DNA from 2 places in the Candidatus Symbiobacter mobilis CR genome. Region 1 is predicted to be linked to the other one. Evidence: predicted binding sites of a transcription regulator. Region 1 holds the regulator's gene; the other holds the start of a gene.

What was found. Region 1 encodes FliA, which starts transcription of late flagellar genes. Its sites were predicted from a motif close to CTAAAGTTTNNNNNNNNNNNGCCGNTA; they were not measured.
Region 2: CENROD_RS07215 (putative motility protein) is a predicted target of FliA. The motif match lies at 3,966-3,992, and genes of this name have one in related genera.

Annotation. Positions count from the first base shown of each region.
Region 1 is NC_022576.1:1,432,359-1,440,052, forward strand. It holds gene flhA (flagellar biosynthesis protein FlhA) at 1-160, shown strand, start outside; gene flhF (flagellar biosynthesis GTPase FlhF) at 157-1,665, shown strand; gene CENROD_RS05890 (hypothetical protein) at 1,658-2,449, shown strand; gene CENROD_RS05895 (RNA polymerase sigma factor FliA) at 2,507-3,223, shown strand; gene CENROD_RS05900 (type I restriction-modification system subunit M) at 3,365-5,332, shown strand; gene CENROD_RS12460 (restriction endonuclease subunit S) at 5,329-6,600, shown strand; gene CENROD_RS05910 (helix-turn-helix domain-containing protein) at 6,607-6,888, opposite strand; gene CENROD_RS05915 (cytotoxic translational repressor) at 6,881-7,192, opposite strand; gene CENROD_RS05920 (type I restriction endonuclease subunit R) at 7,247-7,694, shown strand, end outside.
Region 2 is NC_022576.1:1,752,707-1,760,400, reverse strand. It holds gene CENROD_RS07245 (transglycosylase SLT domain-containing protein) at 1-204, opposite strand, end outside; gene gloB (hydroxyacylglutathione hydrolase) at 198-989, opposite strand; gene CENROD_RS07235 (class I SAM-dependent methyltransferase) at 1,119-1,958, shown strand; gene rnhA (ribonuclease HI) at 1,955-2,419, shown strand; gene ssb (single-stranded DNA-binding protein) at 2,469-2,975, opposite strand; gene CENROD_RS07220 (VanZ family protein) at 3,293-3,715, shown strand; gene CENROD_RS07215 (putative motility protein) at 3,706-3,909, opposite strand; gene CENROD_RS07210 (hybrid sensor histidine kinase/response regulator) at 4,045-6,099, shown strand; gene CENROD_RS07205 (YggS family pyridoxal phosphate-dependent enzyme) at 6,178-6,903, opposite strand; gene CENROD_RS07200 (HDOD domain-containing protein) at 6,903-7,694, opposite strand, start outside.

The sequences.
Region 1 (7,694 bases):
CGGCATCCCCGCCTGTTTGCTGGTTCCCGACGCCATCCGCAACGCGATTGCCCGGCTCGTTCGCCGCGTCGCTCCCCGCTTGCAGGTGCTCGGGCACAGCGAGATTCCTGATACCCACTCCATCCGTATTGGTCCAGTCCTCAAAGGTGCTGCATCATGAACATCCAACGATTCACCGCCCCCACCTCCCGCGAAGCATTGGCCAAGGCCCGCATGACCTTCGGGGAAGGCACGCTGATCCTCTCCAACCGCTCCACCGCAGAAGGCATCGAAGTCATCGCCACCGGCGAGGACACGCTTGCAGCGCTCGACCAGGCCGATGCGGCGCGCCGCAACACCCGTGCGGTATCGACCAAGCCCGCCGCGCCCATGGCTTCCACAACATCGGCAGCGTCGGCATCCTCCGCAGGCGCGGCAGGATCGGAAATCGGCGGGGTCCCCGTCGACGACGCGACGAAGCTGGCGATGAGCACGCTCTCCTTCCAAGACTATGTGCGCGAACGCATGCTGCGCCGCCGCCAGGAAAGCCTGCGTGCCCAGACCGCTCCCGCCACGACTGCCCTGTCGGAGCGTGCAGCAGACCAGTTGGAATCCCGCACGGATCGGCGCTTTGGGACGATCCACTTCGCGCCCCCAACGCCCACGCCCGCCAAAACCGCAGCGCCCGCCGTCCACACATCCCATGCCGCCCCTGCGGCCCCCGCCATGGTTTCCTCGTCCATGCCCGCTGGGCTGGTCGACGAGTTGCAGGCCATGAAGACGATGATCGAAGAACGCTTCAACACACTCACCTGGCTGGGGCAGGCACGCCAAAACCCCATCCATTCCAACCTCATGCTCAAGCTGCTGCGTTCGGGCTATTCGCCCACGCTGGCCCGCACGATCCTGGAACGCATGCCCGAGCACCTAGAGCCTTCCGAGGCCATGCGCTGGATCATCGACGTTCTCGTTCGCAACCTGCGCACCGACGCCGCAGCCCCTGCCCTGCACGAAAAAGGCGGATGCTTCGCGCTGATCGGCGCCACCGGCGTCGGCAAGACGACAACAGTCGCCAAGCTCGCCGGGCTATGCACGCAAGCCCACGGCCCCAACAGCGTCGGGCTGATCACCCTCGATACCTACCGCGTCGGCGCACATGAACAGCTCCGTACCTACGGCCGGATGCTTGGCGTCGTGGCCCACCTTGCGCACGACCGCGCCGCGCTCCAAGACTTGCTGGGCCTGCTTTCCAACAAAAAGATGGTGCTCATCGACACGACCGGCATCGCCCCCAACGACCCCCGCAAGCGCGACATGCTCGACATGCTCGACCTGCCAGAAGTCACCAGACTGCTCGTCCTCAATGCCGGAAGCCACGGCGACACCATCGACGACGTCGTCGCCTCGTTCAAATCCGGCGGATCGCAACAAACGATCCTCTCCAAAATCGACGAAGCCGCCAAGATCGGCCCCGCGCTTGATGCGTGCATCCGCCACCAGCTCCTGCTGCGCGGCGTAACGACAGGCCAGAAAGTGCCGCAGGACTGGGAGCGTGCGGACGCATCGAAGCTCACCGCCCTGTCGATGCGTGCGCCGAACAAGTCTGCCTACGATCCCAAAGCCGCCGAGCTGAACTTTTTCTTCTCGGAGGCCACCCCTCTTGCTGCAGGGAGGTTCCATGCTTGATGCCGAACTCCACCAAGCCAGCGGGCTATGGGGCCTGGCCCGCCCGCTGACCACGCGCTGCACGGCCATCGTGCGCCACAGCAACCCGGAGCCTCACGAATGGCCCCTGCTGTGGAGCCTGTGCCAAGCTTGGCGGGATATGGGTCTCGACGTGCTCGTCCTCGACGGGCTGAGCGTGGAAAGCCCGGACAACCCCGGGCTGGAGCAGCTATTGCACGATCGGCACCTGCCCCCCAACGCTGCGCCGGGGGATGGATGGGTCGTGCTGCCTGCCCAGACAGGGATCGCGACGATCTCGGAAGTTGGCATGTCGCTCGACGGGCTGGGGAGCCTGCTGGGCGACTATGGCGTCGTTGCCCTCTATACGGACATCGCCACCTGGCCCAAAACCTTCACTGCGTGCGGGCTGTCTCCCCTCGTGCCGCTCCATGCGCACTCCACCTCTACCGTTCATGCGTACCTGGCTGTGAAACACCTGCTGGTGCAGGCGCAATTGCGCCCCACAATTGCTAATATCGCGCCCATTGTTGCGCCCGTTGCACACGCCGCCTCCCGCCTGACCGATGCCTCCCTTTCCGCTATGAATGCCGTTGCGCCCACCGAAGCAGCCTTGCGCAATTTGCAGCGCTGCTCCCGCGAGTTCTTGGGGTTTGAACCCGACGCGCTGACGGTTCGCCTACCTGCGCATGGCGACTGTTCCCGGGATGACGTGTTGCGTCTGGCGCTGCTGATGCTGGAAAACAGCGTGGAACTGGGCAGTGCCCACGCCGCGTTGCTCCACTGACTGCACTGACTGCACTACAGCGGCCCTAGCTTGGCCGCAGCCATCCATTCCGCTCTGATGTACACCGCCAAGGGTCAGCTTGATCGCAACGCGTTGATCCACCAGTACCAGCCACTGGTGCGCAAACTTGCGTACCACATGATGGCCAAACTTCCTGCGAATGTGGAGATCGACGACCTCATCCAGGTGGGGTTGATCGGCTTGTCCGAAGCGCTCGCCCGCTTCGAATCCACCCAGGGCGTGCAATTCGAGACCTTTGCGACGCAACGCATTCGTGGAGCCATGCTCGACGAGCTACGCGAGTACGACTGGGTTTCACGCGGGACGCGCAAAAGCCAGCGGGACATTGAAGACGCGATGCGCCACGTCGAGCATCGTCTCGGCCGCATTCCCCTGGAAAGCGAAGTCGCCGAGGAAATGGGCATCACCTTGGCCCAGTACCAAAGCCTGCTCACCAAGGTGCGCGGGAGCCAGCTCCTCTACCTCGAAGACCTGCAAAGCAACGCGGACGACGAGGAAGGCTTTCTGGACCACCACGCCGGCGACCCCGAATCCGACCCCATCCGCATCCTGCGGGACCAACGCCTGCGCCAGGCCCTCGTCGCCGCAATCAAGGGTCTGCCCGAGCGCGAACAGCAGATCATGAGCATGTACTACGAGCAGGACATGAACCTCAAGGAAATCGCTGCCGTGCTCGACATCACCGAATCGCGGGTCTGCCAGCTCCACAGCCAATCCGTGGCGCGGCTGCGGACCAAATTGCGGTCGCACTGAGAAATTTTGGCTTTGTGCATTCTAGGGTTGAAACCGGGTTTTGAAGCGAGGGCTGGATAAACGCCTGTTTTGTGCAAAAGTTGGTTGAAAACCCAACCAGTCGGTTACACTGTTTTGTGCAAACTAAGGTTGGAACAAAACATGGCAGAAACGACAGGAACAGCTTCCACGCTGGCGGACTTCATTTGGAAAAACGCTGAATACCTTTGGGGGGACTTCAAGCACACGGACTTTGGCAAGATCATCCTGCCCTTCACGCTGCTTCGACGGCTGGAGTGCGTGCTGGAGCCAAGCCGTCAAGAGGTGCTGAACAGTCACGCCACATTCAGGGATTCGGGTATCCACCTGGATGTGATCTTGAGGCAGGCAACCCGATACCCTTTCTACAACACCTCCAAGTACGCGCTGGGGAACTTGGGCAGCGGCAAGACAGCACAGAACCTGCTCGACTACATCTCCCATTTCTCTGACAACGCCAGAGTCATTTTTGACCAGTTCGATTTCTCGAACACAGTCTCTCGCTTGAACAAGGCTGGCGTTCTCTACAAGATTTGCCAGAACTTCGCCAAAGTCGATTTGCACCCAAATGAAGTGCCAGATCGCGTGATGAGCAACCTCTATGAACACCTGATTCGCCGGTTTGGTGCTGAGGTGAATGAAGGTGCTGAGGATTTCATGACACCACGCGATGTGGTGCATCTGGCAACGTCCCTGCTGCTTGACCCTGACGATGCCTTCTTTGCATCGCACCCAGGTTTGATTCGCACCCTGTATGACCAGACATGCGGCACTGGCGGGTTCCTGTCAGATGCGATGAATCATGTTGCCGATCACAGCAGCCATTACAAGGTGCCACCTGTGCTGGTTCCTTACGGGCAAGAGTTGGAGCCTGAAACGCATGCAGTGTGCCTCACGGCCATGTTGCTTCGCACGCTGGAAACCGACCCAGGTCGAGATCTGTCGAAAAACATCAAACTGGGTTCAACACTCTCTGCTGACCACTTCAAAGGTGAGCGGTTTCATTACAGCGTCAGTAATCCCCCTTTCGGAAAAAAGTGGGAAAAAGATGCCGATGCCGTCAACCTGGAGCACAAGGAAAAGAAGTACGAAGGTCGCTTTGGGCCAGGCTTGCCGCGCATCAACGATGGTTCCATGCTGTTTTTGATGAACCTTGCGAGCAAGATGGAGTTGCCTGCCAACGGTGGTGGCAGAGCGGCCATTGTTCTTTCTGGATCGCCTTTGTTCAACGGAGGCGCGGGGTCTGGTGAATCTGAAATCCGCCGCTGGTTGCTGGAGAACGATCTGGTGGAAGCCATCGTGGCACTGCCCACGGAAATCTTCTTCCGCACGGGCATTGGCACCTACCTGTGGATTCTCTCGAACAAGAAGCCAGAAAACCGCAAAGGACGGGTGCAATTGATCAACGCAACGGGCCTGTGGACTGCTATCAAAAACGAAGGCAACAAGCGACGCATCATCAGTGATGAGCAACGCGCACAAATCCTGGAGATTTACGCAGCAGCCCAAGACGGCCCCATTAGCAAAATGCTGGACTACCGCACGTTCGGTTACCGCCGCATCACGGTGGAGCGGCCCTTGCGTATGCGGTTTGAAGCCAGTGACGAATGGGTGGCGAACTTCAACGCCATGACCAACGGTGCCCATGCTGAAGCGTTTACCAAAGTCAGAGGCAACTTTGACAGCTTACAAACCTTGTTTGCAGCGGCTGGCATCAAGAAAATGCCCAAGGGACACCTGAAAGAGTTGATGGCGGTCATAGGCATCAAAGACCCAGAGGCTCAGCCCATGCTCGATGAAAAGGGCAACGTGATGCCCGACAGCGACTTGCGGGATAACGAAAACGTTCCACTGGGCCAAGATATTCGGGACTACTTCGCAAAGGAAGTCCTTGCCCATGTGCCGGATGCCTGGATCGATGAAACCAAGCGGGACGAGAAGGACAAAAAGGTCGGCATCGTCGGCTACGAAATCAACTTCAACCGATTTTTTTATCAGTATGTGCCGCCACGCAAATTGACTGATATTGACGCTGATCTTAAAGCCGTGGAAGCTGAGATAGCTGACTTGTTGGGCGAGGTGACGGAATGAGCCATTACAAACCATATCCTGCGTACAAAGAATCCGGTGTTGAATGGATTGGACAGGTGCCAGAGCACTGGGGGGTTAAGCCTATTTATTCCGTTGCATCACTTAGAAATGGCTTCCCGTTTAAGGCTGAGCTATTTAGAAAAGAAGGGGCGAAGTCGAACAGAATCTTGCGAATCCGTGATATCAGCGGAGATGATGAGGCAATCTATTCTGATGAACCATCCCCAAAGATGGCTGAGATCAAAAGTGGTGATATCTTAATCGGTATGGATGGTGATTTTAATGTTCATCTCTGGGAGCGTGGAAATGCAAAACTAAATCAGCGAATGTGCGCTGTAAATGGAAATACAAATGAGATTTCTTATTTTCTAAGTCATTCCGTAGCGATTCCTCTCAAGATGGTCAATGATTTGGCCTATGCAACTACGGTTAAACACCTGTCATCCTACGAAGTATTGCATACACGCGTTCCGATTCCGCCACAGGAAGAGCTGAAATTCATCAATCAAACGCTCAACCGCGAAACCACCCGCATCGACACCCTCATTTCCAAGAAAACCCGCTTCATCGAACTCCTGAAAGAGAAGCGTCAGGCGCTGATCACTCAGGCTGTCACCAAGGGACTTGATCCCAATGTGAAGATGAAGGATTCAGGGGTGGAGTGGATTGGGGAGGTGCCTGAACATTGGCAAGTAGCAAGAATCAAAAGACATGCGAAGATTCGCACAGAACGCAGAAATGACATTTCCAGTGGCGTAATTTATATCGGACTTGAGGATGTTGAAAGCAAGTCTGGTAAATATAAGCCAATCAGTAGAAATTCTCGGCAATCAGAAGACTCAACAGTAGGGGTTTTTTATAAAGATGATGTCCTTTATAGCAAGCTTCGACCGTATTTGCGAAAATCGATTGTGACTAAGATGGATGGCACCTGCTCCACTGAGTTCTTGGTTCTAAAGACAAATAACACAAATCCTCGCTGGCTGAACCAGTGGTTACTCACGACAGAGGTAACACATCAAATTGAGGCGGGTTGCGAAGGAGCCAAAATGCCTCGCGCAGATTGGGAGCATGTCGCTTCTATTGAGATGCCCGCTCCGAATGAAGAAGAACAAGTCCGCATTCTTGTTGCCCTTGACCGCGAAACCACCCGCATCGATACGTTAATTGAAAAATCAAAGCTCAGCATCGACCTCCTAAAAGAACGCCGCTCAGCACTCATAACAGCCGCCGTAACAGGTCAAATCGATCTCCGGGAGGCGGTATGAGCTTCGTCAAGCCATCAACTCGCGCAGTGCCTGTGGGTGGGTTTGTGCGATGCGCAGCAGAGAGCGTGCAGCACCCGAAGGTTCGCGCCTGCCTTGCTCCCATTCCTGCAAGGTGCGAACCGAAACGCCCAGCATGGCGGCAAAGGCAATTTGGGGCACGCCAACTTTGGCACGGGCTTCAGCCGCTGCTGTCGGGGTCACCACGGTGGTTCGGGCGGCTTTGCCCGCTTTCATCTGCCGCACCGATTCCAGCAAGTCGTTCTGGAACTGTTCCATCTCTTTATCCATGTTCTACCTCATATCGAAGTTTGGCTAAAAACTGGGGCGGCAAGTTGTCAAACTTGGCCTTGGCATACACGATCAAAAGCCATATCCGGCCCTCAACCTCAGTGAAATACACGACGCGCACACCGCCACGCTTGCCCATTCCACCTCGACTCCAGCGAATCTTTCTGCACCCGTTGGAGCCTGGGATGACATCTCCAGCGAATGGGTTCACCGCGATCCAGTTCACAAACGCCGTTCGCTCATCCGCCGTCCATACCGTTTCCGCATATCGCTGGAAGATTTCGGTTTCAGAAACGGTAAACATGCGCCCAATGATACGTCATTGCCGTAGTAAAAACAAGATTCAGGGAGTCAATCGATGACCTCGGCAGACACAGCGCACCAAGAAAAGCATTTCGAGTCCTACGTCATCTCGAAGCTGGCTGCACAAGGCTGGAAAGTGGGCGAGACCAGCCAGTACGACACCGAGCGGGCTTTGTACCCAGAGGACGTTGTTGCGTGGTTGCAGGCAACCCAGAAAGCCAAGTGGGACAAGCTTTGCAAAGACAACGGGGATCGTGCCCAAAACTTGCTATTGGACAAGGTGGCATCTGCCCTGGACAAGCATGGAACTGTGCAGGTGCTGCGCCAGGGGCTGCCCATCGCGGGGTGCGGCCACATTGACTTGTCCGAGGCGGCTCCTGAAGACAAGCGAAATGAAGACGTTCTGAAGCGGTATGCCGCAAACATCTTGCGCGTCGTGCCCCAGTTGCAGTACCACCCTTCACGCAAGCTGGCGATGGATCTGGTGCTGTTCATCAACGGCT
Region 2 (7,694 bases), 320 kb from region 1:
GGAGGGCTGTAAGGGTTGGAGACGAATCCCCGTCGCCCGTGGGGGATCGACGGGGGTCACCGTGGCCCCCGTCGGCACGGCAGGGATGGCTGTGGAAACAGGGGCAGGAACATCGCGTTGCATGGACAACGGCCATTCCAGGGTGGCGCATCCAGTCAGCAGCAGCGTGGCTGCGACGATCCAGTGGCGTAGTGCATTCAGCATCGGTCTTTCCATCTGCGCAGTGCGGCGAACACGGCCACCGGGTCGGTGGCATCGGGGTCCTGGGCGCGCACTGCGCGTTGGACGGATTCGACGTGGGTACGCAAAAAAGGGTTGACGGCCTTTTCCAGGCCGATCGTCGAGGGTAGGGTCGGCTTGCCATGGCTGCGCAGGGCATGGACCCGATCCTGGTAGTCCCGCAGCGCTATATTGTCCGGTTCGACCCTACGCGCAAAGCGCAGGCAGCCCTCGGTGTACTCGTGCGCACAGCAGACCCTGGTTTCCTCTGGAAGCTGCGCCAAGCGCGAGAGCGATGCCAGCATCTGCTGGGCCGTTCCCTCGAACAGGCGACCACATCCTCCGCTGAAAAGGGTATCACCACAAAACAGGATCGGTGGTTCTGCAGGGGAAGTAAGCAGGTATGCCACGTGCCCGGCAGTGTGGCCTGGAACGTGCAGCACGCGGCAGGGCAGGCCCAACAGCAGAAGTTCTGTGCCATCTTGGCATGGCACCACGGGGCCAGCGATGTGCTCTTGGGGGGCATATACCGTAACTGCAACACCGCCTTCGCGGAGGACCGTAGCGCCGCCATTGCGTAGAGCATGTACCCCACCAGTGTGGTCTGCATGGTGGTGCGTGACTAGAATCGATTCGATTCGCACTCCCAGGCTGTCCGCAGCACGCTGCACCGGGCCTGCGTCTCCCGGGTCCACGACGATGGCCCGTCCGTCCTCCCACAGCATCCAAGCATAGTTGTCTGCAAGGCAGGGGATGGGTACCAGGTTCATGCTCCAAAAAATTATAGGTAGGACGTACCCAAAATTGTCCCAGCTTGGCACCTCCACGCAGACAGTACAAAGCAGTACGGCAAGTGGGGTTTACAACGCTGGGGCGGTTTTGCGTAAGCCCCAATAGGTATGCAACACTGGCTCCAGGCCCCTGCAGGGCAGTATGTTCTGGCGTGGGAACAGGCACAGTTGGATGCTGCTGTGGCCAACGCTTTCGGGTTCCATGCGCTGCAATTGGGTTTTCCGGAACTCGACGGGCTACGCGCCAATCGCATGGCGCATCGCTGGCTGGCTGTTTCGCAGCTCTCGTTGCAGGCGGGTGTTTCTGATCGCTCTGATCGTATTCCCGAGGGCATTCTTGAGCGGATGTCCGAACGTATTCCCGATGTGGTCACAGACTTTGCTGCGCTGCCTTTTCCGGCAAACAGCCTGGATTTGGTGATCCTTCCTCACACCTTGGAACGCGCCACCGACCCCCATGGGGTGTTGCGGGAAGTGGCCCGGGTGCTGGTGCCTGAAGGGGTGGCGGTGCTCACGGGCTTTAACCCCGTGAGCCTGTGGGGCTTGCGCGAGGCGCGTGTGCCCAGGCGGCGGTGGTTGCCTCGTGCCCCTTCCGCAGAGGTAATGGAATTCATCGGTTCTCTGCGCCTGCGCGACTGGCTGGGGTTACTCAGCCTGGAGGTACGGGCCGAACATTTTGGCTGCTACCGACCGATGTGTTCCAGCATGTCGTGGTTGCGGCGTCTGGCGTGGATGGATCGGGCTGGAGAGCGCTGGTGGCCGATCCTGGGCGCGGTGTATTGCCTGGTCGCCGTCAAGCGCGTGCGTGGCATGACGCTGCTCCAGCCGGGGTGGAAGCCCGCCGTATCGCTTGTTGGGGCGCGTGCCGTTTCCCGCAACGGCGTTCGCGCTGTGCAAACCGCAGGCCGGGAACCCTGCTCCCAGGAATCCCAAGGAATGATTCGATGACCGAAGTGGAGATCTACACCGATGGCGCATGCAAGGGCAATCCTGGCACGGGGGGTTGGGGTGTGTTGTTGCAGTACGGGGATAAGCGTAAGGAACTGTGCGGCGGCGAAGTGCATACCACCAACAACCGCATGGAAATGACTGCTGTGATCGAGGCGTTGCGCGCATTGCGCAAGCCCTGCCATGTCACCCTGTATGTCGATAGCCAATACGTGCTCAAAGGCGCCACGGAATGGATGCCGGCATGGAAAGCGCGCAATTGGGTCACTGCGCAGAACACCCCGGTCAAGAACGAGGATTTGTGGCATCGCATCGACGAGTTGCTACGGGAAGGAGGGCACCGCATCGAATGGCGTTGGGTGCGTGGGCATTCCAACCACCCCGGCAACGAACGTGCGGATGCCTTGGCCAACCAGGGGGTGGAAATGGCGCGCCACCGTGCCCGTGCAGGGGCGAAGTGATAGTCAGCCTGCATTGCGCGCCGTCGGCAAGCCACCCCCGGTATGCCCATTAAAAAGGAATGTCGTCGTCCATGTCGCCGTCCATGCCGCCGAAACTACTTCCCGCCGGGGGTGTGGAAGTAGCAGGAAGAGGAGCTGGGGCAGTCTGTGGGACGGGGTCACGGCGTGGTGCAGGGGAAGAATTGCGGGCATATCCCGGCTCGTCCTCTTCGTTGGGAACATTGCGGCTGCCCAGCATCTTCATCTGGTCGACGCGAATTTCCACGGTGTTGCGCTCTTGTCCATCCTTGTCTGTCCATTTGCGGGTACGCAGGCTGCCCTCCACATATACCTGCGAACCTTTGCGCAGGTATTGTTCGACGATGTCGACGAGCCGACTGTGGAACACCAGGCGGTGCCACTCGGTCTGGTCCCGCATCTCGTTGCTTTGCTTGTCGCGCCAGCGCTCAGTAGTCGCGATGGTGACGTTGGCCACCCGGTCGCCGTTGGAAAAGGAGCGAATCTCGGGGTCGCGCCCGAGATTGCCAATCAGGATGACCTTGTTGACGCTAGCCATGTGTAGTCCTCAGAAAAAGGAAAAAAGGGAACAAGACAGGGTGCAGCAAACCATGGGGTGCGATGTGGAGAGCGTGGCAAGCAACCCCATGGTTGCGCAGAACCCGGATGCGCGGGCGATTTTCTATGGAAAAACCCGTGGCGTTGGCCACGCAAGTACCAGCAACTATCCAGAACCAGCCTGCAGGCCGGTATGGCTGCACACTTTGGGAAGGGGTTTGCACCCCCCCCAAAGAGGCGCCGAAACCCTGACTTTCAGGCCGGGGTCACGGCTTACCGCCCTGAAGTGCGTGGTGTCCAACCGGTATTAGTTTTTCGATGATGCAGCAAAGACCACCAATGTCGTTGTGCGGAACGAAAACGGCCTCGACGCACCGCTGGTGCGCCCGTGCGCTGTTTTGGGGGCTGGTCGCGATGGCGTCGTGGTTGGCGCTTGCGCCAGCGCCCCAGGTGCCCGAAGTGCTGCGATGGTGGGACAAAGCGCAGCACACTGCCGGATTCGCAGCCCTGGCATTTTGGGGGCTGGTGGCCTATCCACGCGGACTGAGCAGGCTCGTACCAGGATTGGTGCTATTCGGCGTGGGCATCGAAATCGCGCAGGCGTTCACCGGATGGAGGCACGGAGATTGGCGGGACTGGGCCGCAGACTGCGTGGGGATTGCGCTGGGTTGGGCAGCGTGGCGCTGCCTGCTATGGTGGTGGGGCTGGCGTTCCCGCTCTCGCCCCACGTTTCATGCGTAGGTGTTGACTACCGTCCCCATATTGGTATTGTTGTTCGATGGCGCGGGTTGGGGCAGCGTTTGGAGCATGGCTGCGGCAGCGTTGGATTCCGCGTCGAGCGCCTTGCGCAGTACCAGCATGTGCAAGGCATCCGAAGTGCTGCTTTGGGCTGCGGTCGTGGCCGTGCGAACTGCGGCGGTGTTGGTGATATTCATGCTTTTCTCCCATGTAGTGTGCAAGGTGACCAAGGTGATAAACGACCCCAAGTCTTTATCGGTAGCTCTGCGTCGTTCTGTAGTTGTTTATGACACATACAGCATCGGTGCATGCTGTGCTTGGGAGCCAACGCAGTGACCAGACGTTCCCCAGCGCGCCCCCAGCCCTTGCGCCGCGCACGCTCCGCTGCATCCGCCACCCCCGTTCGCCCGGGCAGGCTTGTCGATGAGCTGCGCAGGTATCAGGCAGAGCTACGCATCCAAAACCAGGCGCTACGGTTCAGCCAGGCTGACGCCGAAGCGGCCTCCGAACGCTTTGCCACCCTGTTTGCGCATGTGCCGCTGGCGTTGATGGTGGTGGATGAGCGCACGCAGGTGTTGCAGCACAACGCACGGGCATTGGCGCTGTTTCGTCCGCTGGAAAGCGATCCGCCGCTGGTCTTTCTGCTGCCTTTCGTGGAACCGGGCATGGCGTCGCAAGTCGAGCAAGGCATCGAATGCGCATGCAGGGAAGGTGCCAGCGTGCTGCACGAGCTGACCTTCCTGTCCGGCATCGACGGGCGTTTCACTGGTGATCTGCACATCGCCTGCTTCGACGACGCAGAGCAGCCCAGCCTTGTCTGCGCCATCATCGACCAAAGTCCTTTGCTGGAGCAGCGCCGCGCTTTGCAGGCCAACCAGCGGATGCTGACCGAGCGCAATGAGGCGCTGGGCCAAAGTCAGGCGCAGATGGCTGCGATCATCGATTCTTCCCTTGATGCCATCGTCAGCGTCGACGAACGGCTGTGCATCTCGGTCTGCAACCCGGCTGCGCAGTCCTTGTTCGACTGTGGCGCTGCGCAGGCCATCGGGCGTGGGCTGGACGTCTTTTTGCCCACCGCAGCGCAGGCGTTGCGCCAGGGGGAGGTCGAGCAAACCGTGCGTCTGGGCGAGATGGATGCAAGGACCCTCGATGGGGTGCAGGTGCCCGTCGAAGTGAGCGTGTCGCGCCAGCGCAATCCGGATGTGGCCACCCTGTTTCTGCGCGATTTGCGCATGAGCAAGGAGCTGGAACGCCGCCGTGCAGTGCTGGAGGCGCAGTTGCTGGAGTCGCAAAAGATGCAGGCCATTGGTACCTTGGCTGGCGGTATCGCGCACGACTTCAACAACATCATCGCGGCGATTCTGGGCAATGTCGCGTTGGCGATGCAGGATGCAGGCAACGAAGGCCCCGTCGGCGTGAGCCTGGCCGAGATCGACCGCGCCGCTCGCCGTGCGCGGGATTTGGTGCGACAGATTCTGACCTTCAGCCGCCACGAACCCCCGCGCCGTTGCTCCGTGATGCTTGCCAGGATCGTCCAAGATGCGGCGCGGTTGTTTCACGTGACCTTGCCGCCGCATATCCAGCTTCGGCAGGCGATTTCCTCCGAACCCTTGTGGGTGATGGCCGATGCGACGCAAATCGAGCAAGCGTTGCTGAACCTGTGTACGAATGCGATGCACGCGATCGGCGACCACGCGGGGTACATCGCCGTGGAACTCGAAGCGGACCATGGCGCATCGCCACCGCAAGCGCTGTTGCGGGTGCGTGATACGGGCAGCGGGATCGATCCGGAGACATTGCAGCGGATCTTCGAACCCTTTTTTACGACCAAGCCGGTCGGTCAGGGTACAGGGCTGGGGCTGTCCGTCGTTCACGGCATCATGCAATCGCATTCCGGCAACATCGCGGTGCGCAGCGCGCCGGGGGAAGGCAGTGAGTTCGTGCTGCGCTTTCCGTTGTGTGCGCAGGCGCCTGTTGCGCAAGCTCCTGCCGTGGCGACGGCGTCAGCAGCGCGCCGCACGGGGCACCGGGTGATGTACGTCGACGACGATGAGGCGCTCGTCTTTTTGGTACAGCGTGCGTTGCGTAGGCGGGGGTACATCGTGACCACCTACGGCGACCCCAAGGATGCCCTCGTTGCGCTCGGCGACGACAGCAACCACGTCGATTTGCTTGTCACCGACTTCAACATGCCCGGCTACAGCGGGGTGGAGCTGATTCGCGACGCCCTGCGCATCCGGCCCGCTTTGCCGGTGGCGCTGGCTTCGGGCTATGTCAGCCCGGACATTGAACGCGATGCGCTGGCTGCGGGAGCGCGCGCCCTGCTGCACAAGCCCAACGACATCGATGAACTCTGCGCGGCCATGCAGGCGCTGCTCGACGGTTAAGGGGGTGGCGTTTGCAGGGGGAACGGGTTTTGCACATCCGGCGCTGCATCGCGACTGCCGTCGCTCCCACAAATACCGCTATGGGGAAGGTGGGACAGCGGGTGGCTTGGGTGTACGGTAGCCAAAAATTGCGCTGCCGACGCGAACCATCGTGCTCCCTGCGGCGATGGCTGCGTCGAGGTCTGCGCTCATACCCATCGATAAGGTATCTAGCTCCCACCCCTGCGCACGTAGGGATTCCCACAGCGCCGTGGCCCGGGCAAAAACGGCCACCTGCCCGGTGGCATCGTCGACGGGGTCGGGAATGCACATTAGCCCGCGCAATCGCAGACGGGGGAGCGCCGCAATCTCCCGCGCCAACGCAGGCACATCGGCAGGCGCCACGCCAGATTTGGTCGGCCCCCCGTCAATATTGACCTGGATGCACACCTGCAAAACGTCCCTCTGCGCAGGGCGTTGCTGGCTGAGGCGCTGCGCGATCTGCATTCGGTCGATCGATTGCACCCAGTCGAAGTGCTCGGCAACGAGTCGGGTTTTGTTGCTCTGGATTGGACCGATGCAATGCCATTCCAAGGGAAGGTGGCGGAGCAGGGTGATTTTTTGCACCGCTTCCTGCACGTAGTTTTCGCCAAAAGCTGTTTGCCCGGCTGCGTACGCTGCCGCCACGTCATCGGCGCTGAAAGTCTTGGATACCGCCAGCAGTTGGACGGCATCTTCATGACGATGGTGACGGATACAGGCTGTCGCAATGCGCTGTCGCACCGATTCCAGCCGCGCAGCCAACGCCGTGGCGTGCGCGTCCATCAGGTTACGACGACGCTTTCGAAGGGGTGGTAGAGCACGTCCACCCAGGCTTCCACTTCTGCAGGGCCGATCTGCAGGAAAGCCATGCAGCGCTCGCCATAGCGCTGCCACTCGCGCTGCACCTCAATGGCTTCGTGTTGGGCGACGAGATGGTCGGCAATCGCTGCGATGGCGACGAGGTTGCGCACTGCGATGGGTACGGTATCGTCCTCAAGCACGGAAAAATCGTGGTGCAGGCGAACGGCAAGGACGATGACAGTGGGCAGCCTCCACGTCTTGGCGACGATGGCTCCCACGACGGCGTGGTCGGTGCGGTGCGCGGCGTTTTCGGTTTCGATGAAGGTGCGATCCTGCCGCGCCATCGCTTCCACCAGGGTGCCGGAATACCCGCGCACCCCTTGCAGCATGATCGGGATGCCGACGTGGAAGAACAGTCCGCAGGTCTTTGCGATTTCGACGTCCATCCCGTACATCTGCCCGGCGATGTGCGCCATGGCAATCGACCTGCGGGTCGACGATTCCCAAAAGTGCTCGATGAGCGTGGGGTCGATGCGGATGCTGTTGCGCAGCAGAAAGCTCGTCAGCAGCGTGGCTGTGGGCCGTACGCCCAGCATGGCGACGGCTTGCGCGGCAGACGCCACGGGTTCTTTGCGTGCATACAGCGAACTGTTGGCCACGCGGATCAACCCCGCTGCCATAGCCACGTCGCTCCCTGCAATGGCTGCGACGCGGTGGGGGTCTGGATCCGCCAAGGCCAATTCCTGTTGCAACTGCACCAGCAGTTGGGGGCA